Regions from separate parts of the Levilactobacillus suantsaii genome, predicted to be linked through region 2. Evidence: predicted binding sites of a transcription regulator. Region 2 holds the regulator's gene; each other region holds the start of a gene.
What was found. Region 2 encodes Rex, which represses fermentation and respiration genes when NADH is low (regulators of the CRP and FNR family bind a similar motif). Its sites were predicted from a motif close to TTGTGAANTANTTCACAA; they were not measured.
Positions count from the first base shown of each region.

Region 1 (5,626 bases), 710 kb from region 2:
TAATAAAGGTCAGCGACACCGGTAAGTACAGCGCCAACTTCCGAGAACTCAGCGCCATTATCGGCAGTAACTGACTTCATGATTGATCCGTATTCTTGACAGATCTTGGCCAGCTCATAGTTGACTGAATCGGCATCACGACCATCGATCAAACGTAGAATTTGGCAGCGGGATTGACGCTCGATCAGCGTTAAGATCACACTCTCTTGACCGTTGCGCTTGCCCACCACGGTGTCCAATTCGAAATGGCCGAACTCTTGGCGCTGGTCGATACTTTTAGGCCGTTCATCAATACTCCGTCCGGCCAGACGCTTGTGCTTGATCGAGTGATGATGTTTGGCACGGTGGCGCGTTTTTTCGAGTAGATCAAGATTGCGGACTTCAAGTAACTGGGCATCAATATAGTGGTATAGCGTCTTGGTCGAGACCATCTCCTCAGGCTGATATAAGCCTTCAAGTTTGGCCCGTCCTACTGCTGCATCAGGCGACCAACCATCTTGACGCAAATGAGTCGTAAAATAGTCGATAAAATCAGCGACACCGACGAGTTTCAAAGGTCGATGACAGTGGGCTCGATTAGCTTCGTACTTAGCTTGTGCTGTTTCTGGTGAGTATACAGCGTAATATTGGCGTTGACCATTCACTTTTTTTACTTGGTCGATCTCGCCGCGGCACAATTCATTATTGATTGTTTGATGACAAACATTAAGCGCTCTGGCAATTGCACGATTGGAATAGCCTTGGCTGTGCAGCGTAGCAATTCTGCCTCGTTCAAACGAAGTTAGGTGCTGACCTTTTTTTCTGACTGTGGTATTCTGTTCTTGCATCAAGACAATAACCTCTTTCATTGTTTGTGTAGGAACATCAATGATAACAGAGATTTGTCTTGGTGTTTTTTATTTTATCAATTAGCTAAAAGTATTTGGCTAACTTGATTATAAAACGCGCGGCTCAAAAGTAACGTAAATATGGTGAGATTGACGAAGGGAGATATTTCGATATCTCCCTTTGTTGTTAAACAGATTTAGGAGGGAGCGGCATGCAGGTCATTCGACTGAACACCAAAACAATTCGACAGGTGCATCCTAAGACGCCCGTGGTGATGGCGTTGGGGTTCTTTGACGGCGTCCATCGCGGTCATCAGGCGGTCTTGGCGCGTGCCCGGCAGATTGCTAACGACCGGCAAGTCCCATTAGCCGTGATGACCTTTAGCCGCCACGCCTCCCGGGTCTTTGAGACCCAACCCACAACGGACTTTCGGTATTTGAATACCATCAGTCAAAAAGTGGCGCTATTGCAAAAAAACCAGGTCGATCTGGTCTACTTGGTCGACTTTACCCGTGACTTTGCGGCGATTTCTCCACAGGACTTCGTGGACACCTATTTGTTAGGCCTCAACGTCTGTGGAGTGGTCGGGGGCTTCGACTACACCTTTGGGCGGGGCGGGCACACCCTGCTCTCCCAAATGGCGCAATACAGCCACAATCGCTTTACCACCACGGTGGTGGCCGAACACGATGCTGAACACCGGAAAATCGGGTCGACGGCCATTCGTCATCTGATTCGGGTGGGGCACGTGCAACGGGCCAACGCCCTGTTAGGTCACCCGTACGCCTTGGCTGGGCAACTGGTGCCCGTGAGTGGCAACCAGTTTTGCTTCAAACTCGCCAGTCGTCTCCAGCAACGGCCACCGGTCGGGACTTACCGGTGTCAGGTCAAGACGGCACAGGGAATTTACCCGGCAACGTTGATGTTGACGCCCACGGTCGTTCGGGTCACTGCCCCGCAATTGCGGGTGGCGACGCAGGCTGGTGAGGTGGCTATCTTGGGACAGTCGTTGCCGTGGCGTCCCTGGCGTCACGGTCAACGCCCAGTCATCGCCGCATGGGCCATATAAACCAAGGTTACAGTCATACTAGGATCTCGGGAACCAATCCCCGGGATCCTTTTTTGCTGTCCAGGTGATTGTCTTGGTTCGGATAGGGAAGCCGCGCAACGATTGGGGAGTGAGCTCGACTGATCCGACAAAGCCAGGCCGGCCTTAGACTGGGGCCTAGCGGGGGTGGTATGCGCCGTGAACGGGTTCTTTTGTGAGGCATTTTTGAACGGCAAAGCGTTAGATGATAATGCAAACGCTTACAAATAAAACTTTTTATTTTGCAAACGCAGGTTTTCGTTTTAGCGCTTTCTTGTGAATTTGTGAAACCTTGTACTATTGGGATTGTGAAGACCTATTCAGGCAACCATTAATCTTTTTTATACCCCCAATAGGGTTTGACTATAGCCAAAAATTCCAGCTATTCTAAGGTTGTTCGTAAAGTCACGGGGGAATTTTCATGATTTTCAGATATTCCCTCGTTAGTTTTTTAAGTTAAATGTTATTCATATCACAAAAAAGTTGGAGGAATTTACCATGGCAGATTATCGTATTGAAGCAGATACCTTAGGCGACGTTAAGATTCCTAGCACCGCACTTTGGGGTCCCCAAACGGAACGGAGCCGGAACAACTTCCCAACCGGTCAGTTCATGCCAATCGCAATTATTCGGGCATTACTACAGATTAAGAAAGCCGCTGCAGAATCAAACCAAGATTTAGGCGAGATTTCCGCCGAAAAGGGTGCCCTGATTCAAAAGGCGATTGATGAACTCTTGGCGTTGAGCGACGAAGACCTGCGCAAGGACTTCCCACTCCGTGTTTACCAAACGGGTTCCGGAACTCAAACCAACATGAACACCAACGAAGTTGTCGCTAACAAAGCGATGCAATTGAACCCAGATATCGAAGTTTTGCCCAACGATGATGTCAACCATGGTCAAAGCTCCAACGATATTTTCCCAACGGCCATGAACATCACGGCTAGTGTCGCAGTCCAAAAACTAGAAGCGGCTGCCCAACACTTAATCGATGAATTGACCGCTAAGCAAAAAGAATACTGGCGCGTGGTCAAGATTGGCCGGACCCACTTGCAAGATGCGACGCCATTGACCTTTGGCCAAGAAGTTAGCGGCTGGGCCAGTGCCATCCAACATGATTTGGACTACTTGAAGTCTTTAGATCCAACCTTACTCGAATTCGCGATGGGCGGAACCGCTGTCGGGACCGGCTTGAACGCCGCACCTGGTTTTGCCGAAGAAATCGCTAAGAAGATGAGCAAGGTCTACGGGCCAAAGTTCACGGCAAAGACCAATAAGTTCTATGGCTTAGCTCATCACTCTGGTTTGGACGTGGTTCACGGCGCGATGAAGACCTTAGCGGCTGATTTGATGAAGATTGCTAACGACGTGCGGTTCCTCGCTTCTGGTCCTCGGGCGGCTTACGATGAATTGAACATTCCGGCTAACGAACCAGGGTCATCCATCATGCCCGGCAAGGTCAACCCAACCCAAGCTGAAGCCATCACCATGGCAGCGGCTCGCGTGATGGGGAACGACGTCACGGTTACGGTCGCTTCATCTCAAGGGAACTTTGAAATGAACGTTTACAAGCCAGTCTTGATCGACGCCTTTTTGGAATCCGCCGAACTCTTACGCGGGACCATGATGGGCTTTGCCGACAAGATGATCCATGGCATGACGGTCAACCAGAAGCGGATGACGGAATTAGTCGACAACTCCTTGATGACGGTCACGGCCTTATCTCCGCACATCGGTTACCATGATAGTGCGAAGATTGCCCAAGCGGCTGATAAAGCCGGGTCAACGTTGAAGGAAGCTGCCGTTAAATCCGGTAAGGTCTCCGCTGAAGACTTTGACAAGTGGGTCGACCCGTTGAAGATGACCAACATCGACCGGTAAATTTTGAAGGGATTGACGCCTGATGACCCTGTTAGCAGTAACCTTACTGATCAGTGCTGCGGCTAGCCTCGGGGCAGCGGTAGCCAACCTGGATGAGTAATGCACGTAAATAAGTTTGGCGAAACGGCACGTGATGGTGCCGTTTCCCGTCATCACGATAAAAGCATGAAGTAACACGAAAGGAAACCACTCATGGCAGAAAAGTTTAAATTTGTTCCAAACGATTTAGCAGAATTACAAGACCGCTATGACCTGATTGTCATTGGTTCTGGTGGGACCGGCCTGGTTGCCGCCTTACAAGCTCACGAATTAGGCTTGCATCCGGTCGTCTTAGAAAAGATGCCAAAATTAGGGGGTAACACCAACCGGGCCTCTTCCGGAATGAACGCCGCTGAGACCAACGTCCAGTTGCACAACCACGTGGTCGACAGTTTCGACGAGTTCTACGCCGACACCTACAAGGGTGGCGGTAAGTTGAACGATCCTGACATGTTGAAGTACTTCACCAGCCACAGTGCCTTGGCTATCGACTGGTTGGCCGACCACGGGATCATCTTGGACGACTTGACCATCACCGGGGGGATGCAGAAGAAGCGGACCCACCGGCCAAGTTCGATGGCCCCAATTGGTGGCTTTCTGGTCACCGAGTTATTGAAGCAGGTCCAAGCCGAAAAGATTCCTGTCTTTACTAACGTCACGGTCACAAGTCTTAACGTCAACGACGACAAGGTGACTGGCGTTACGGTGAAGACCGAAAAAGCGGCTGGCGAAACCATCAACGCCAACGCCGTGGTCTTAGCCACCGGCGGTTTCGGGGCCAACCAGAAGTTGATTGGCAAGTACCGCAAGGATTTGGTCGGCTACAACACGACTAACCAACCTGGTGCAACCGGTGACGGGATTGAATTAGCCACGGCCGCTGGTGCTGATTTGGTCGACATGGACCAGATTCAAGTCCACCCAACCGTCCAACAAGATACCGATCATGCTTACCTGATTGGGGAAGCTGTGCGGGGCGAAGGTGCCATCTTAGTAGGCGCCGACGGCAAGCGGTTCGTGAACGAACTGGATACCCGGAAGAACGTGACGGGCGCCATTGATAAGTTACCCGCTAAGAGTGCTTACCTGATTTTTGACACGGGCATTCGTTCCCGGGTCAAGGCCGTTGAATTTTACGACCACATTGGCTTGGTCAAGCACGGTGACAGCATTGCCGACTTAGCCAAGGCGTTAGACATCGACGCCGATACCTTGACGCAGACCGTCGCTACCTGGAACCAAGACGTGGCCCAACAAAAGGACGCCGCCTTTAACCGGACCATGGGGATGGACCGCGACATCTCGGCTGGCCCGTTCTTCGCCATTCACATTGCCCCGGCCGTTCATTACACCATGGGTGGGATTAAGATTAACCCTAAGACCCAGGTCTTGAAGGCTGACGGCACGCCGGTTAACGGCTTGTTTGCGGCCGGTGAAGTTGCTGGTGGCTTACACGGGAACAACCGGATCGGTGGGAACTCCATCGCCGAAACGGTGGTCTTTGGCCGGCAAGCGGGTGAACAAGTCTACACCTACTTGCAAGCGTAATTAATCTTAAAACGAACAGGGCGGTTAGCAAACGGCCAGCTGCCCTTTCGTGTACATGGACCTTCTAATTTTAGGAGGGCCTTACCCCGCGGCACCTGCCCACGAGGTAAGGCAAGCACCAACGTTTGAAACAGGTCTCAGCACAATGGTTTCGATCCGTCGTTATTCATTTTGAGAGTCGTTTCAGCACATAGCACAACGGAGGCATTCGAATGTCATTGGAAAAAGTAAAGTATAAAAAAT
Region 1 covers NZ_CP059603.1:645,928-651,553, reverse strand. Annotated here, with positions in the region: gene H3M12_RS03080 (IS30 family transposase) at 1-827, opposite strand, end outside; gene H3M12_RS03075 (FAD synthetase family protein) at 1,040-1,897, shown strand; gene H3M12_RS03070 (class II fumarate hydratase) at 2,414-3,796, shown strand; gene H3M12_RS03065 (flavocytochrome c) at 3,989-5,383, shown strand; gene H3M12_RS03060 (anion permease) at 5,596-5,626, shown strand, end outside.
Region 1: H3M12_RS03070 (class II fumarate hydratase) is a predicted target of Rex. The motif match lies at 2,376-2,393, and genes of this name have one in related genera.

Region 2 (5,626 bases):
CAGAGAAGATGACCCAGAGGAGAAAGCCCGAAAGAACAGTAGCAGCGTCATGCCTTGCACCGGCGCACCTAGTCCGGCAGCAGCATGGTAAGTCACTTGACCCGTCGCGATGTTGTATAAGCCAACCCCGACCATGACTAGAATCATGACGATGAAGAAATACACTGGAATGGTCAAAAAGGCCGCTGATTCGCGCATCCCCCGTAGGTTCAATAACATAATCCCAATCACAATCAGGACGGATACTAACACCGAATACGGGGACAACGCCGGAATCGCCGACGTGATGGCCTCGGTCCCAGAAGTGGTCGAAACGGCCACGGTCAACATGTAATCAACCAGTAATGATCCCCCGGCGACCAGCCCCGCGTTTTGGCCCCAATCGGTGGTCGCAACCACGTAGGCCCCCCCGCCGGAAGGATATGCCCGGATAATCTGCTGATAAGAAAGCGTGATGGCAAATAACAGTACTAAAACCAAAGCGGCAACCCAGAGTTGGTACATCAGGGCTGCAGCGGATAAGGTAATTAAGACTGTGGTAATTTGCTCAGTACCATAAGCCACGGAAGATAGCGCATCAGACGACAGTAACGCTAAAGCTTTAAACTTAGTTAGCGCCTGGCCGCCTTCGTCCATGGTTTTGAGGGGTTTCCCAATTAAAACCCGCTTTAAATAATGCCACATGACTATTTACTCCTTATCTCCACGAAATAATGATTGAAACCCCGGCCAGAGACCGGAAAACACCACTCGCTTTTGCGAATGCAAACGTCATTCTACTACATCTAGGTCCACATTACCACAATTCTTCGCATTAACAACCCGCAATTTTACCGCCCCGAAGCCCCTCGCCGCCACCCGCTGCTTTCACTCCTAGGTACTCGTTGCCCGTCAACTTGTTTACCGGCTTAGCGATCCACCCATTTATCGGCGCCACCGCACACAAAAAAGCCCGGACCGAGGTCCAGGCTTGATAACACATTACTAATTTAATTGAGCTTACATCATACCGCCCATGCCGGGTTGTGCGGCTGGAGCAGCAGGTGCTGGGTTCTTTTCTGGCTTGTCCGCAACCACCGCTTCGGTCGTCAGCAACAAGGCAGAAACAGAAGCAGCGTTTTGCAGGGCAGAACGGGTGACCTTGGTTGGGTCGGTAATGCCGGCAGCAACCATGTCTTCGTACTTACCGTTGGCGGCGTTGTAACCAATACCTGGCTTTTCGCCCTTTAAGTGTTCAACGACAACGGAGCCTTCAACACCAGCGTTTTGCGCGATTTGGCGAACGGGTTCTTCCAGAGCGCGGAGCACGATGTTGACCCCCGTCTGTTCGTCGCCTTCAGCTTCAACGGCGGCGACATCCTTGATGACGTTGATCAAGGAAGTCCCCCCACCAGCAACGAAGCCTTCTTCAACGGCGGCACGGGTCGCGTTCAAGGCGTCTTCAATCCGGTACTTGCGTTCCTTCAATTCGGTTTCAGTAGCAGCACCGACCCGAACGACAGCAACCCCACCGGCTAACTTCGCCAAACGTTCCTTCAGCTTGTCACGGTCGAAATCAGAAGTCGTGTCAGCGATTTGACCCTTGATTTCATCAACCCGAGCGGAGATTTGGTCCTTAGAACCAGAACCTTCAACAATCGTGGTGTTGTCCTTCGTGACGTTGACCTTTTGAGCTTGGCCTAATTGATCGATGGTCGTGTCCTTTAAGTTCAGGCCTAAGTCATCGGTGATGACAGTCCCACCAGTCAGAACGGCGATGTCTTGGAGTTGAGCCTTCCGGCGGTCACCAAAGCCAGGGGCCTTAACAGCAACCACGTTGAAGGTTCCGCGCATCTTGTTCAAGACCAACGTTGGCAAAGCTTCACCAGTGATGTCATCGGCGATGATCAACAGGGAACGGCTTTGTTCAACGACGGATTGTAATAATGGTAAGATGTCTTGGATGTTCCCAATCTTCTTATCCGTGATTAAGATGTATGGGTTGTCCAGGTTAGCTTCCATCTTGTCGTTGTCGGTGACCATGTATTGAGACATGTAGCCACGGTCGAATTGCATCCCTTCAACCACGTCCAGGCTGGTTTCAACCCCACGGGATTCTTCAATGGTGATGACCCCATCGTTACCAACCTTTTCCATGGCGTCAGCAATCAAGGAACCAGTTTCCTTGCTGGCAGAAGAAATCGAGGCGATTTGGGCGATGTCGTCCTTGGTCTTCACATCGTGAGACATCTTGTGCAGGCCCTTAACGGCAGCGGCCGTTGCCTTTTCGATCCCGCGACGGATGCCAACTGGGTTGGCACCGGCCGTGACGTTCTTCATGCCTTCGTTAACGATGGCTTGGGTCAAAACCGTGGCCGTCGTAGTCCCGTCACCAGCGATATCGTTGGTCTTGGAAGCAACTTCGGAAACCAGCTTAGCGCCCATGTTTTCAAAGTGGTCGTCTAATTCGATGGCCTTAGCGATGGTAACCCCATCGTTCGTGATGGTCGGGTTACCGTAACTTTGTTCCAGCACCACGTTGCGACCCTTAGGCCCTAAGGTGGTCTTGACCGTGTCAACTAACTTGTCGACACCGGTTAACATTGCGCTACGTGCATCTTCAGAAAATTTCAATTCTTTAGCCATTATTCTCGTTCACCTCATATAGATTTTTTTAAATGAATTTTTAAATCAATCGTGGGGAAAGTCTTAGTCGATAACCGCAACTAAGTCCTTTTCGTGTAAAACAAGGTAAGTCTGGTCTTGGTACTTAACTTCCGTACCCGCATACTTATCGAATAAAACCTTGTCGCCAACTTTGACGCTTGGCGCAACCTTATCGCCATTGTCTAACACCCGGCCGTCGCCGACTGCGACAACGTTAGCCGTTTGCGGCTTTTCTTGCGCGTTACTTGCTAACACAATGCCGCCAACCGTTTCTTCTTGCTCTTCTGGTTGGTCTAAAATGACGCGGTCTCCTAATGGTTTTAACACTTGAATCCCTCCAATGAACTTACTATTAACATTAGTTTTTAGCACTGTTAGCACTTGACTAACATAAGTGCTAATCACAGTTTCTAATATATGAGTTTTCGTTTTAAAAATCAAGGAATTTAGCAAACTTTCTAAGGCGGCCCAACCAGTTGCACCCAATAACACCGTGTCGCCCCGGGCTTCTCGCCATTAGCGTACCAAAAAGGCGCTGGGACCGTGGTCCCAGCGCCATTCTCACCAATTCATCCTGCCTCTAGCATTTAAGGGGCGCAATTAGTCAGTTAAACGTGACGTTTTAAAGCCCTTAGGCTTCCTTTTGGTTGTAGTGTTCCAAAAAGTAGATCAGGGTCTGCAGTTCGTTGGTCAAGTCCACGTTTTGCACCCGAACGCCCTTCGGCACCGTAATCCGCAGTGGCGTGAAGTTCAAGATTCCTTTGATGCCACCCGCCACAGCTTCATTCGTCACTTCTTGGGCGACATCGGAAGGAATGGTCAAGATAGCGACCTGAATTTGCTGTTCCTCGAGTTGCGTCCGCAAATCAGACATCGGGTAAATCGGGACCCCACTTTGAATGGTGTTCGCAATTTCTTCATTGATATCAAACGCCGCACTGATCCGGACGTTACTGTCCTGGTGAAAGTTAAAGTTCAAGAGGGCGTGGCCCAAATTCCCGACCCCGATCAAGGCGACACTAGTCAGTCGGTCTTGGTTCAAGATCTTGCGGAAAAACTTAATCAAACTCTCGACGTCGTATCCGTAACCACGTTTCCCTAACGCTCCAAAGTAGGAAAAGTCCCGCCGAATCGTGGCGGAATCCACCTTTACTGCCTCGGAAAGTTCCGTGGACGAAACCCGCGTCTTATCCGCGTCCAAAAGAATATTCAAGTAGCGATAGTAAATCGGCAACCGTTTCGCCGTCGCGCGTGGAATTTTTTGTTCTGTCAAAGCATGTTACCTCCTAATCAATTCTTGCCGGTCATCGCTTGATAAGATTTCGTCACGATAACTTACAAACCTAACTTATAGTCTAATTGTGAAACCTGATTTCCTATAGATTATAGCATATCAGCCCATCTTGTGAAAGAATTTGCAAATATTTTTCAAATTCCTTCACAATCTGCATTTGTGCATAACGAGCCTAATTATTTCACAAGCCCGCCCAAAACGCAATTTTATTTCTCATATTTCTCACAAACTAGTTTACGGGGCAAAATTGTAGCGGTCGCTTCTACCCGTTGCTTCCCTCCATTCCCCCCTAGACAATATTTCGGCTTAACTGCACAATATGCTAAAATGAAGGTTATTAATGAAAGTCATACCGAAAAGGAGGTTGGTTTTGTGATTCTCTTACAAGTCCAACAAGTGTCCCGGCGGTTTGGCGCTACCGTGCTGTTTCACGACGTGACTCTCGACGTCAGTGACCACGGCCGGGTAGCGCTCGTCGGACGCAACGGGGCTGGTAAATCCACCCTAATTAAAATGATTGCCGGGGAAACCACCCCCGATGACGGTCAAATCACCCGCAAACGCGGATTGACCGTTGGCTACCAGGCGCAAAACGCCGGGTTAAACTCTACTAAAACTGTTTGGAATGAAATGTTAACCGTCTTCGCCAAGTTACGGGCGATGGAACAAAAAATGCACGACCTGGAAGGCCAAATGAGTGACCCCCAGGTCATTGCTGACGCCGACCAATTGCAGCAGATCACCAAGACCTACGATCAATTGCAACAGGACTTCAGTGACCAAAATGGATACGGCTACCAAGCCGAGATTCGGGGCGTACTCCACGGGTTCGAATTCAACGAAGACTACTATGATAAACCTGTCAGCGAGCTTTCCGGGGGACAACGGACCCAATTGGCCTTAGCCAAGCGCCTACTGGAAAAACCGGACCTCTTGATCTTAGACGAACCCACGAACCACCTCGACGTCGAAACTTTGACCTGGCTAGAAGGCTATTTACAAAGTTACCCCGGCGCCCTACTCGTCGTCTCCCATGACCGGTACTTCCTGGACCACGTGGCAACTGAAGTCTATGACATGTCCCGTGGCAGTCTCAGCCATTATCAAGGTAACTACTCGCACTTTATCGACGAGAAAGCTCAGCGACTCCAGCAAGCCTGGAAGGAATACGACAAGCAACAGACCGAAATCTCCAAGCTCGAAGACTTCGTTAACCGTAACATCGTGCGGGCCTCGACTACCAAGCGGGCCCAGGCCCGGCGCAAACAATTGGAAAAGATGGACCGCTTAGACCGGCCCGAGGGTGACGAAAAGGTCGCGCGTTTCTCCTTTCGTCCCCACCGCCAAAGTGGCAACGTTGTCCTCGACGTGGTCAACGCTGCCGTCGGATACGATGGCCACACCCTATCTTCGCCCATTAACTTGGACATCAAGAAACATCAAGCTATCGCCATCGTGGGGCCCAACGGGGTCGGTAAATCGACACTGCTTAAGACCATCTTAGGCAAGCTACCGGCGTTAAAGGGCCAGATCATTTTTGGCACCGGCGTAGACACCGGCTATTACGACCAAGACCAGGCTAACCTGCATGATAAGAAGACGGTACTTCACGAGCTTTGGGACGACCACCCAACCACGCCGGAGGGCGATATCCGCTCGATTCTGGGCAGTTTCCTGTTTACCGGC
Region 2 covers NZ_CP059603.1:1,355,942-1,361,567, reverse strand. Annotated here, with positions in the region: gene H3M12_RS06275 (APC family permease) at 1-684, opposite strand, end outside; gene groL (chaperonin GroEL) at 1,000-2,625, opposite strand; gene groES (co-chaperone GroES) at 2,689-2,973, opposite strand; gene H3M12_RS06260 (redox-sensing transcriptional repressor Rex) at 3,278-3,919, opposite strand; gene H3M12_RS06255 (ABC-F family ATP-binding cassette domain-containing protein) at 4,313-5,626, shown strand, end outside.

Region 3 (5,626 bases), 390 kb from region 2:
ACGGCGTGAAAGGAGTCAAAGAGGATGGCAGAAAATAAATTTGAAGATGCCGTGATTGCGAAGCTCAAAACGGAGGGTTGGACTTATCGTGATGATTTGTCCGGCGTAAGCACACAAGCTTTATATGAACATTGGCGGCATATTTTAAATCAGAATAATGTCCGTAAACTGGATAATGTACCATTATCCGATACTGAATTTGAGAATTTGAAACTTGAATTAAATAAAAATAAGACACCCTATGATGCTCAGTTACTCCTGGCTGGATCAGGTGGTGTAGGAACACTTCCGTTGACTCGTGATGATGGGACTCGACTAGAGATTGAAATTTTTTATGGTGACGAAGTTGCAGGTGGGCAGTCCCGTTACGAGGTGGTGAATCAAGTAACCTTTAACGATTTACCTTTTACGTTAAGTCAAAAACGGCGAATTGACATTATGCTACTAATTAATGGGTTACCAGTCGCCCACATTGAAGAAAAGGATGAATCGTTACAAAATCAATGGAATGCCTTTGAACAATTGCAAAAGTACGATAGTGATGGGATGTATACCGGATTGTTCTCGTTTGTGCAGGTTCAATTTATCCTGTCGCAACATTCGGCCCATTATTTTGCTCGGCCAAGGAACGCCGAGGCGTACAATAAAGATTTTGTCTTTGGTTGGCGAGATGCCAACGGTAAGGACGTCACAGACACTATGACGTTTATTCACCAGGTAATGGGCATTCCGGCGTTACACCGCTTGGTTACCGTTAATATGATTCCCGATGCCTCTAATGATAATTTGATGGTGATGCGGTCCTACCAGATTCAGGCCACCCGCGCTATTATGGATCGGATGCGAACCATGGAAGCCAATCACTTCGTTGAGAAGGAGGGGGGATACATCTGGCACACCACTGGTTCTGGGAAAACTGTCACAGCATTTAAAGTTGCACAATTATTGGCAGCGATGCCCCGGGTTCGTAATGTCCTATTCATTGTGGATCGGGTCGACTTAGTAAATCAGACCTATGAGAACTTTAAGTCGTATGCCTACAAAACTTTTGAAAATCGGATCCAAGTTGTAAAAGGGTACATGCTACGGAAACGATTGGCGCAAAAATCAGCACCCTCGCATATCTATTTAATTACGGTTCAAGGCCTGGACAAAGCTGTTAAACGGGGACTATCCTCAACAGAACGCAACGTTATTTTAATGGACGAAGCTCATCGGTCGGCAAGTGGAGATGCAATCGAACGGATTAAAAAGAACTTTCCACAAACGACTTGGTTTGGTTTTACTGGGACCCCTAACTTTTATAGCAATGAAGCTAATGAAGTTAAGACTTCCCGCGATATTTCGACATATGATATTTTTGGTCAGCGGCTTCATCGTTATACGATTAAGGACGCTATCGGGGATGGTAACGTCCTGGGGTTTGACGTCAGCTACTATACCCCGGATATTGAAGCTGCAGAAAAGACAAAACTTACCGAAGAAGAGCTGGAAAAGGAAGTCTATAGTTCTTTGCCATACCGGAAAGCGGTCGTAGAAGATATTCTTAAACATTGGCCGGAAAATCATTCGGGGCCCATTCGGATGGGAGTTCGCCGGCCTAATCAATTTCACGGATTATTTGCGGTGTCGGGGAAGCAGGCCGTGGTGGCTTATTACCAATTATTTAAACAATTGGCCCCACAGTTACGGGTAGCGATGACTTATTCGCGTGATGAGACCAATGGTGAGGGATCATCTGATTTACAAGCGGCCTTAAAACAGGGCATGCTTGACTATGCAACTCGATTTCAAACACGTAACTTTTTGGATGACAAGCACGCCGAACAAAATTATCTAAATGATATCACCAAGCGTTTAGCTCACAAGAAGCCGTACAACCAAAAGCTCACGGACAAACAAGAGGCGGCCCACCCGCAACGATTAGATTTAGTCATTGTTTCCGATCAACTGTTAACTGGATTTGATTCGAAATATGTGAACATTATCTATATGGATAAGATTCTTAAAGAAGGGCTCCTAATTCAGGCAATGTCACGGACCAATCGAACAATTGATAAGGATGCTAAGCCTCACGGAAAAGTTCGCTTTTTCCGTAAAGGTGATGTCATGAAAGATAACGTTAAGGAAGCTTTAGTTATTTACACTAAGGATGGTAATGACACAGCAGCTGATACTGGCAAGCCACCAAAAGATACTGATCAACAGGATCTGGAGGATGCGGATATTTTGGCACCTAAGTTTGCTACTCAGGTCGAAGCACTTCAACCTAAACTGGAACGATTAAAGGCCATTGCCGGAGAAGACTTTAGCCAAACACCGCGATCGGAAGACGCGCAACAAGAATTTGCGGTACTGGCAGCAGAAGTCAATCAAAAGATTCAACGGTTAGTCCAACAAGGCTATCAATTTGGTGCTGCGGTTGATGTGGTAGATAAACAAGGGCAACCGACGGGGAGTAAGCTTACGTTAAATATTACCGATGAATCGGAATTTAGCGCCCTCCAGGCCCGGTTGAATGATGTCAATGAGTTGCTGCCACCGGACAAGCAGGTCGATTTGACGAATGTTAAAATTGCCATTGACTTGTATAACCACGAAATCATTGACTATGATAAATTAGTAGAACTAATACATGGATGAAATTACGGCGGAAAAGCATGCGGCCGTGGAAAAGCACATTGCGCCATTAGATGATGCTAATCGGGCTGAAATTGAAGCTGTTTTGGATGGAATTAAAAATGGGCAGTATACGAAACATTTCGACACTTTAATGTTGCAAGAAGTACGACAGATGATTCGGACGGAACAAAAAGAATTAAAGCTCCGGCGCTGGTCGGCAGATCATGGCTCTAATGGAAATGATATCTATCAAGCTTATGAGGTATATTTGCCAGGAGTCGATTTAAATGACAATCCGAAGTTAAAGGCTAAGATTATTGGAATTGAACAGGACCAGAATTTGGGCTTCTTTGAAACGGCGGATTTTGAAGATGAATTGCTCGGATTCTTTAGCAAACTCTAAACTAACAGAATAAGATACCAGAAGAGCTAACTCAAAGTAGGTTCCGTAAATGGGACGATTTTGGGTTAGCTTTTTAGTAGATATCTGATTATTAATAACTAAAAGCCTTGCAAGTAGCTAGCCACTTCGTAAAATCAACTGTCGCTTTTGAAGTGGGATGTGACAAAATTCCGACACCATAGATCAGTTGAATAGGGTAGTCAATGGGAATAGTATTAAAGAACTGATGGCTTGAAAAGCTGATAAAGTCGGGCATCACGGTGATACCGAGACCAGCTTCAACCATGGTATTCGCAACTGAAACATTATCTACAAGAGTGGCTTTGAGATTGGTGTTATACGTCTGCAATAAACGCTGGAATTTAAGTTGTTCCGGCGGGCACCAATTATCATTTAATAGAATTAGATTCTGGTGGTTGAAATCCGAAAACTTTAATTTCTTTTGTTGGCTTAGTGGATTTTCGTTAGGGACTAGTGCGCAAAAATAGCCACTAGCTAATTGGGAAAATTCAATTTGTGGGGTGTCGTCTAAATCATCTTTGGTTGTAAAAATCAAATCACATTCTTCGTTAAGTAAATGTTGTTTTAACTGGTTATGGCTAAAATACTCCAGATAGAATTTAATCATTGGATGTTGCTTTCGATAATCTTTAATGATGAGCGGTAATGTATGAGCTTCAAAACTAGTTCCGGTAGTCCCAATCGTCAAGGTGCTTTTTTCTCGTTGATAAACATCGCGACTGTCGCAGACAGCTTTGTCGAAACTACTTAGAATGGTTAAAACTCGCTGGTAAAATAATGTGCCACTCTTTGTTAAGCGAACTTGGCGCTTGGTACGTTTGAACAGTGAAAAGCCTAGCTCGTTTTCAATGGACTTAATGGCTTGGGAAACCGCTGATTGAGAGAGATTCAACGTCTTAGCGGTTAAAGAAAAGTTCAAAGTTTCTGCTAGATTAATAAAAATTTTTAAATGATCAATGTTCATTTGAGCCCCCCATTTAGTAATCAGTTTTGCTTATAAGCGACCACATTTTTGCGTTTCACAGGAATTAGTATTTGTGATAATTTTAACTATGTAAGCGATACCAATGCTTTAAAGACATAGAGGCTTTGAAATGTTAAAATTGCAAAATGTTGATCATTACCAATTTAAGGACAGCGATGTCCAGAAGACGATTGATACAGAAGTACTAGTTGTTGGTGCTGGCAACGCTGGGATGATGGCTGCTGCGGCCGCTGCCGAAAAGGGGACAAAAGTAACAGTCGTTGAAAAGGAAGATAGTATTAATTTACTACGACTCGGTATTGGTGGTGTTGGAACAAATGCTCAAAAGCGGGCCGGTCTCACTATTAATAAATATGATTTAGTAGAATACTTAGCGGCATTTGCACAACACAACGTTGATGAAGGCTTGATTTACCACTGGGCAAACCATAGTGCCGAGGCTGTTAATTGGGTTGAAGATAATATTCTGAAGCCCCATGGTGCTCACTTACGGTCTGAACCAGATGCCATGGTTACAAGCTCAGCTTATGAAGGCTTTCCAACTGAAAATGACCCTACTACTGATGATAAAACGTTTGCGTCTTATGGTAAATGGTTCCAAGAAAAAGTTGAAGATATGGGCGTTAAACTTCAATCCCAAATTGCAAGAACAAATTAGCCACACGACAAATCCTATTAAATCAGTATTTTCATTAATATTCATATTTTATGGACTTAACTTAACCGGCGGAAGCAGCGGAGAAAAGCTCTTTGGGTGTTTGATAGCCAGTTTGCCGGCGCGGTAAATTGTTTAGCTTTGACTCAACTGCTTGGATATCATGAGGACCCAAAATATCCATGGATAGACCCTTGGGTACATCGCGGCGGATCATTCGATTATGCGCTTCGTTAGTCCCACGCTCAGAGGAACGATATGGATGGGCATAATAAAGGTCAGCGACACCGGTAAGTACAGCGCCAACTTCCGAGAACTCAGCGCCATTATCGGCAGTAACTGACTTCATGATTGATCCGTATTCTTGACAGATCTTGGCCAGCTCATAGTTGACTGAATCGGCATCACGACCATCGATCAAACGTAGAATTTGGCAGCGGGATTGACGCTCGATCAGCGTTAAGATCACACTCTCTTGACCGTTGCGCTTGCCCACCACGGTGTCCAATTCGAAATGGCCGAACTCTTGGCGCTGGTCGATACTTTTAGGCCGTTCATCAATACTCCGTCCGGCCAGACGCTTGTGCTTGATCGAGTGATGATGTTTGGCACGGTGGCGCGTTTTTTCGAGTAGATCAAGATTGCGGACTTCAAGTAACTGGGCATCAATATAGTGGTATAGCGTCTTGGTCGAGACCATCTCCTCAGGCTGATATAAGCCTTCAAGTTTGGCCCGTCCTACTGCTGCATCAGGCGACCAACCATCTTGACGCAAATGAGTCGTAAAATAGTCGATAAAATCAGCGACACCGACGAGTTTCAAAGGTCGATGACAGTGGGCTCGATTAGCTTCGTACTTAGCTTGTGCTGTTTCTGGTGAGTATACAGCGTAATATTGGCGTTGACCATTCACTTTTTTTACTTGGTCGATCTCGCCGCG
Region 3 covers NZ_CP059603.1:962,405-968,030, forward strand. Annotated here, with positions in the region: partial or broken gene H3M12_RS04455 (type I restriction endonuclease subunit R) at 25-3,025, shown strand; gene H3M12_RS04460 (LysR family transcriptional regulator) at 3,117-4,010, opposite strand; gene H3M12_RS04465 (FAD-binding protein) at 4,141-4,689, shown strand; gene H3M12_RS04470 (IS30 family transposase) at 4,751-5,626, opposite strand, start outside.
Region 3: H3M12_RS04465 (FAD-binding protein) is a predicted target of Rex. The motif match lies at 4,082-4,099, and genes of this name have one in related genera.

Region 4 (5,626 bases), 940 kb from region 2:
AAAGAATGGATTTAACAGGTTGGCTGGCTGTTCATGTAGGTACTCTTTTTCTTCGTTCTGCCACTTATCCATTGGAACCTGGTTGGTGGCTTGCGAAACCTCATAATTTAAATCTTCACAGAGATCATTGACCAGACCAATGAGTTCTACACCGTCTTCAAACTCATAATTGTACGGGCGAAGTCGCTCCATTGTTCTTGCTAATGCTTCGACGACACCCTTAGTCTGTGGACGAAATACTCGACAAGCAATTGGATTATAGCCAGCATCGTGGCTAAATTGGCGAAAACGCTCGTTAAATATCGCTTTGCCAAAGCTTGATTTGGTATGATCAACAACTTGCTTCATGTTGTCAAACCAAATTTCGGAAGGAACACCACCAGTTGCCTCAAACGCGTCATTTAAGCATTGAAACAACGTATCTTGACTGCGTTCAAAGACCAAAGTGACATATTTCAATTTAGAAAAGGGTAAGACGTAAAGAAAAATGTTGAAACGGTGCGGCTGCCCATTCCTGTCGTATAAAGTCATTTCTTCTTTCCAATCGACTTGGGCCGATAGGCCCGGCGTATGTTCAACACGAATAGTTGCTTTATGAGTTCGTTCCTTACGAATACTGGCACAGTATTCTCGAACGATAGTGTACTTTCCCTGAAAGCCCCGTTTCTGAATGAATTTGTAAATGGCCTTGGCAGAACAATGTAGCTCTAGTTTTTCCTCGATAATGCTTCTATAGCCATCCAGTAAGCTAGGCCGTTTATGTTTGATCAAGGGCAGGGTCATACTCCCTTGGGCCTCCTCATATGCTCTCTTAGCTGTACGATAATCTACCCCAAACTGTCTTCCAAGAGCCGTAAAATTAGGCTTGATATCATTATTCACGTACTGTTTCACTCCTTCGCGGACATCATGTCTCACATTGAAAACCTCCTAAAGTCAATGTGATTCATAATATCAAAAAATGTAGGAAAACCGACATTTTTACGCCGTCATTTTCCTACATTTTATAACCGCCATGCACACATATAACCAGAATTACGATTCTGATCTTGAAAAAACATTGGTAAGTTAAAATGGCATTTCAAAATAATAAATCAGGGTGACAAGAAAATAGTAAAATCCCCCTAAATTTAGTTTTACTCCAATTCAAAGGGGTCACTTCACTTCCAATTCATACATAGCGACAATACAGGGCACTAAATACGATGCTTTGTGAAACTAGTTGCCAATATTTTATAAAGAATACCACATACAATGGCCATTAAGCCATAAATTACGAGTAGATATTGACCATTCATTGTCTGAAAAAGTAGTGTGCCTAAAGGTGCCCCGATTGCGTTCCCAATCAAAAATCCCGATTGAGCTAAGCTTAAATAAAGAGTAATTTCTTCCTTGGGTAACATATCATATTCGACTAGTTCTTTAAGAATGAAGAAACCAGTACCCTCAATTGACATCACAAAGAAAGCTACTAGTATCCACAGATGTGGATTTGAATTTTCTAATCCGCAAAGAATAATTATGATACCAGCGATTAGTTCAGTTAATAAGAAGTACGAGTCCGGCTTTTTATTAAAGAGTGGGATTTGAAATATAAAGACAGACAACATAGATACTAATCCTAGAATTGTTACAACTACACTTGTAGAACCGACACTATAGCCCACTGATCTTAGAACTGCCGGTGCAATCGGATCAACAATAGATGTTGTGATTCCCATTAAAATGACCGTTAGAAGAAAACCAATCCCGATGCGCTTATTCTTTGGTAATGCAATGATGCTTTCTTTTTGCTCTAATTGGATGCTCTTATTTTCGGGTATTGATGTAGTAGGTAAAAAAAGGATTGCCAGTGCTGAAACGATTAGAATCGTGACATAAACTTCATTGCGGGCTGAGAATATAAAAAGAATCAAACCAGCAATCAACGTTGCAATTAAGGAAGTAATTTGCATTAAAGTATACCGTGATGAAATTAGGACTTGCTTGTCTGATGGATTTTCATCAGCTTCTGCATATATCCACTTACGTATCACTAATAGCAATATAGATGCACCAATTCCAGCTACTCCCCCTGAAATAATCGCAATAAAACTATTCTGATAGAATACTCGAAGAGCCATACCAGTTGCATACAGAATTCCTAAAATTCTCGCAACCCTTCTTAGCTCAATTCCTATCATTTTATTTGAGAGAAGGAATGACAATGACCCTGTAATAGCCATCACTGAATAAGACAAAGAAAAATTTATTAATTTTCCATTTTGCTGAAAATATAATGTCTGCGAATATTTTGATATTCCCATAGCAAGATAGAACATTGTTATATACAAAAATAATGATTAATATTTTTGTATTACGCCAAAGTACGCTCTCATTTTATTCATCTACTCACATTTTCTACCTATACTTGATTACGGCAATAATATTACTTATACGTGAGTCTACCAGATTTTATTTTATTTTTTTAATTATAAATTCATTTAGCAAATGTACTTGGCGAGTTTTAGACTCAAGTTAGCCACTTTAACAAAATAAAATACACCAAGACAGAAAAGTCCAGTATCATTGGAGTTCCTACAACAAACAATGAAAGAGGTCTTTTATCTTGGTGCAAGAACAGCTTACCATATCACGGTCCAAGGACCATCACTTAACTGCATTCGAACGTGGGGAAAATCTTCGCACTACACAATGTAGGGCCTTCCAACCAGGCGATTTCTTGGCAACTAGGCGTTTGTCACCAGACCATCAATAATGAGTTGAAACGTGGCCAAGTCCGCCAGATGAAGAAGTTCAACGGTAAGCATCAATTTTCAATTCAGTATGTGTCTGAGTTCGCACGATGCTAATAGGCCTTTCTAGCATGCTTTGCCCAGCACTTCAGAAATGACTAGTGGTCCAGCTAGTTGGCCCCGTCTTAGCCGGCGAGTTTACACCGGACGAGATGGTTCCAACGATGACTTTGTATATCTCCATTGACAATCAACGGTTAGATAGCTGTAATATCGTCCATAGTATTGATGAGTGTCCGGCTGTGATAAACACCAGAGGGGAAATACTATGGGGATAAGCGTAATGGATGTGAATGTGTTGTTTTGACGTTTGTCGAGTGTCCGGCTCAGATGTCTATCCTTCGTTTCATTGACAGTTGAGAAGAGGACGCCGTAGCAGAAAATCAAACAGCAGTCTGGTCACATCATCAAATCAATCACGACTGACGATGGCCTCAAGTTCACTACATTGGCCGTGGTCGATATGGCATCTCGGCCATACACGTCTAGCGAACGGGGAACTACGAGGCCCATAATCGGATGGGTTTGATGCGACTTACCTAAAGGGGTATCCTTGGATATCATTAGTTCTGCCCAGGTTGCCAAGACGTAGAACCGCTTGAACAATCTTTGGCTGCAAACACTAGATGAACGCTTTTATGCCGCAACTGCTGGCCATTAATTCCATTCAGTGATATCCATTTTTGACTAGTGGCTAACTCGGTTCTAAAATTCGCCACAGATATCATAGAATCATTTTTTCGTGAAGTTTTTTCAAAGACGGCGGTCATGACCTAGGGGCAGGGGCGTTGGTTGATCAAGCTGGTCCTGAACTCTATCGAATTATGGAAGCGGATTATAAAGTTGATTTGTTCACAATGGAACCGTTTCCGACTGTCAATAAATTTTAGTAAGCGTATTGGTCATGCCAGATACTCACAATAAAAAGTAACTTATAAAACCAGCTACCATAACATTTCATAAAGATTAAGACTGAAAAGAAATGTTCAAAATGGGGTTGCATTTTAGAGCGATGACCCGTATACTTTCGATATTCATTAAGTTATCGAATTCACAAAAAACTATGGAGGGCTCAGCATGTCGAAAAAAGTTGCACTAGTTACCGGAGCAGGTCAAGGAATCGGGGAAGCCATCGCCAAGCGGTTGGCGAATGATGGGTTTGCCGTGTCCTTAGTTGGTCGCCATTTGGACAAGGTCCAAGCGGTCGCCGACGACATCAACCAAAACGGGGGTCAAGCGATTGCTGTTAAGGCTGACGTGGCCAACCGGGACGAGGTGTTTGCCGCGGTGCAAACGACTAGCGACCAATTGGGGGACTTCAACGTCATCGTCAACAACGCCGGCTTAGGGCCGACCACGCCCATCGACACCATCACACCGGAAGACTTCCAATGGGTCTACTCCGTCAACGTCGGCGGGGTCCTCTGGGGCACCCAAGCTGCCCACCAGGCCTTCAAGCAATTCGGCCATGGGGGAAAGATCATCAACGCGACCTCCCAAGCTGGGGTCGTGGGGAACCCGAACTTGTCCCTGTACAGTGGGACTAAGTTTGCCATTCGGGGGATTACCCAGACCACGGCGCAAGACCTGGCCGAAGAGGGCATCACGGTCAACGCCTTTGCTCCCGGCATCGTCAAGACCCCAATGATGTACGACATCGCCCACGAAGTTGGCAAGAATGCCGGCAAGAGCGATGAATGGGGCATGTCCACCTTCTCCGACGGTATTGCCATGAAACGGTTATCCGAACCTGAAGACGTGGCCAATTCCGTGGCCTTCTTAGCGGGCGAAGATTCTAACTACGTCACCGGTCAAACGCTGATCGTCGATGGCGGGATGCAGTTCCAATAAACCTAACGTTAATTTTTTAAGGTCCTCCACATTGCCAGCTTTGGCAGGTGGGGGACTTTTTGGTGTGCTACGGCTGGGGAATCCTATGCTAAACTGAAAGAAACGGTAAAGGAAGCGGTTTAGAAATGCAAGCACTCGTAGTCCCCCAAGCTGGTGACCAGCAATTAACGCAATTGAAATGGATCGAACGGCCCGTTCCCACGCCCCAAGCTGGCGAAATCCTGATTCAGACCCGTGCGGTCGGCTTGAACCCGGTCGATTACAAGGTGATCGAATCTGGCGTTGACGCGTGGCAGTATCCGCACACGGTGGGCCTGGACGTGGCCGGCGTCGTGCGCGCCGTGGGGCCTAACGTCCAGGGATTTGCGGTCGGCCAACGGGTCTGCGGTCACGGTAACTTAGCCGTTGATGGCAGTTTTGCGGAGGCCGTGGTGGCCACGGCCAGTGCGGTCACGGTAATTCCCGATACCGTAAGTTTCACGCAAGCCGCGGGGAGTTTGTGCGCCGGGTTGACGGCCTACCAGGCAATCTTTCGCAAGGCCAACTTGAATAACGTCCACACCGTGTTGATTCACGCGGGCGCGGGCGGCGTCGGCAGTATGGCCATCCAACTGGCTAAGGTGGCCGGTAAACGGGTATTCACCACGGTTTCCGCCGCCAAACAGGACTTTGTGCGGCAATTATACCCGGACACCCTCATCGACTACCGTACGGAAAACGTCACCCAACGTATTCACGACTTGACGCAGGGTCAGGGCGTGGATTTGGTCGTGAATACGATTGGCCATCCGGACGCCGACTTGCCCCGGTTAGCCTACAACGGCCAACTGGTCTGCGTGCTGGACACACCGACTCAGGTGCCGGCTAGCCAAGCCCTGACCGTCAGCAATCTGGACCTGGGCGGGGCACACCGTAGCGGGAACGCCGCGCAAGTGGCTGACCTGGGGCAAATGGCGCACGACTTGTTGGCCCTGGAAGCT
Region 4 covers NZ_CP059603.1:416,108-421,733, reverse strand. Annotated here, with positions in the region: gene istA (IS21 family transposase) at 1-918, opposite strand, end outside; gene H3M12_RS01985 (MFS transporter) at 1,197-2,321, opposite strand; gene H3M12_RS01980 (helix-turn-helix domain-containing protein) at 2,670-2,852, shown strand; gene H3M12_RS01975 ((S)-acetoin forming diacetyl reductase) at 3,873-4,646, shown strand; gene H3M12_RS01970 (zinc-binding dehydrogenase) at 4,772-5,626, shown strand, end outside.
Region 4: H3M12_RS01975 ((S)-acetoin forming diacetyl reductase) is a predicted target of Rex. The motif match lies at 3,835-3,852, and genes of this name have one in related genera.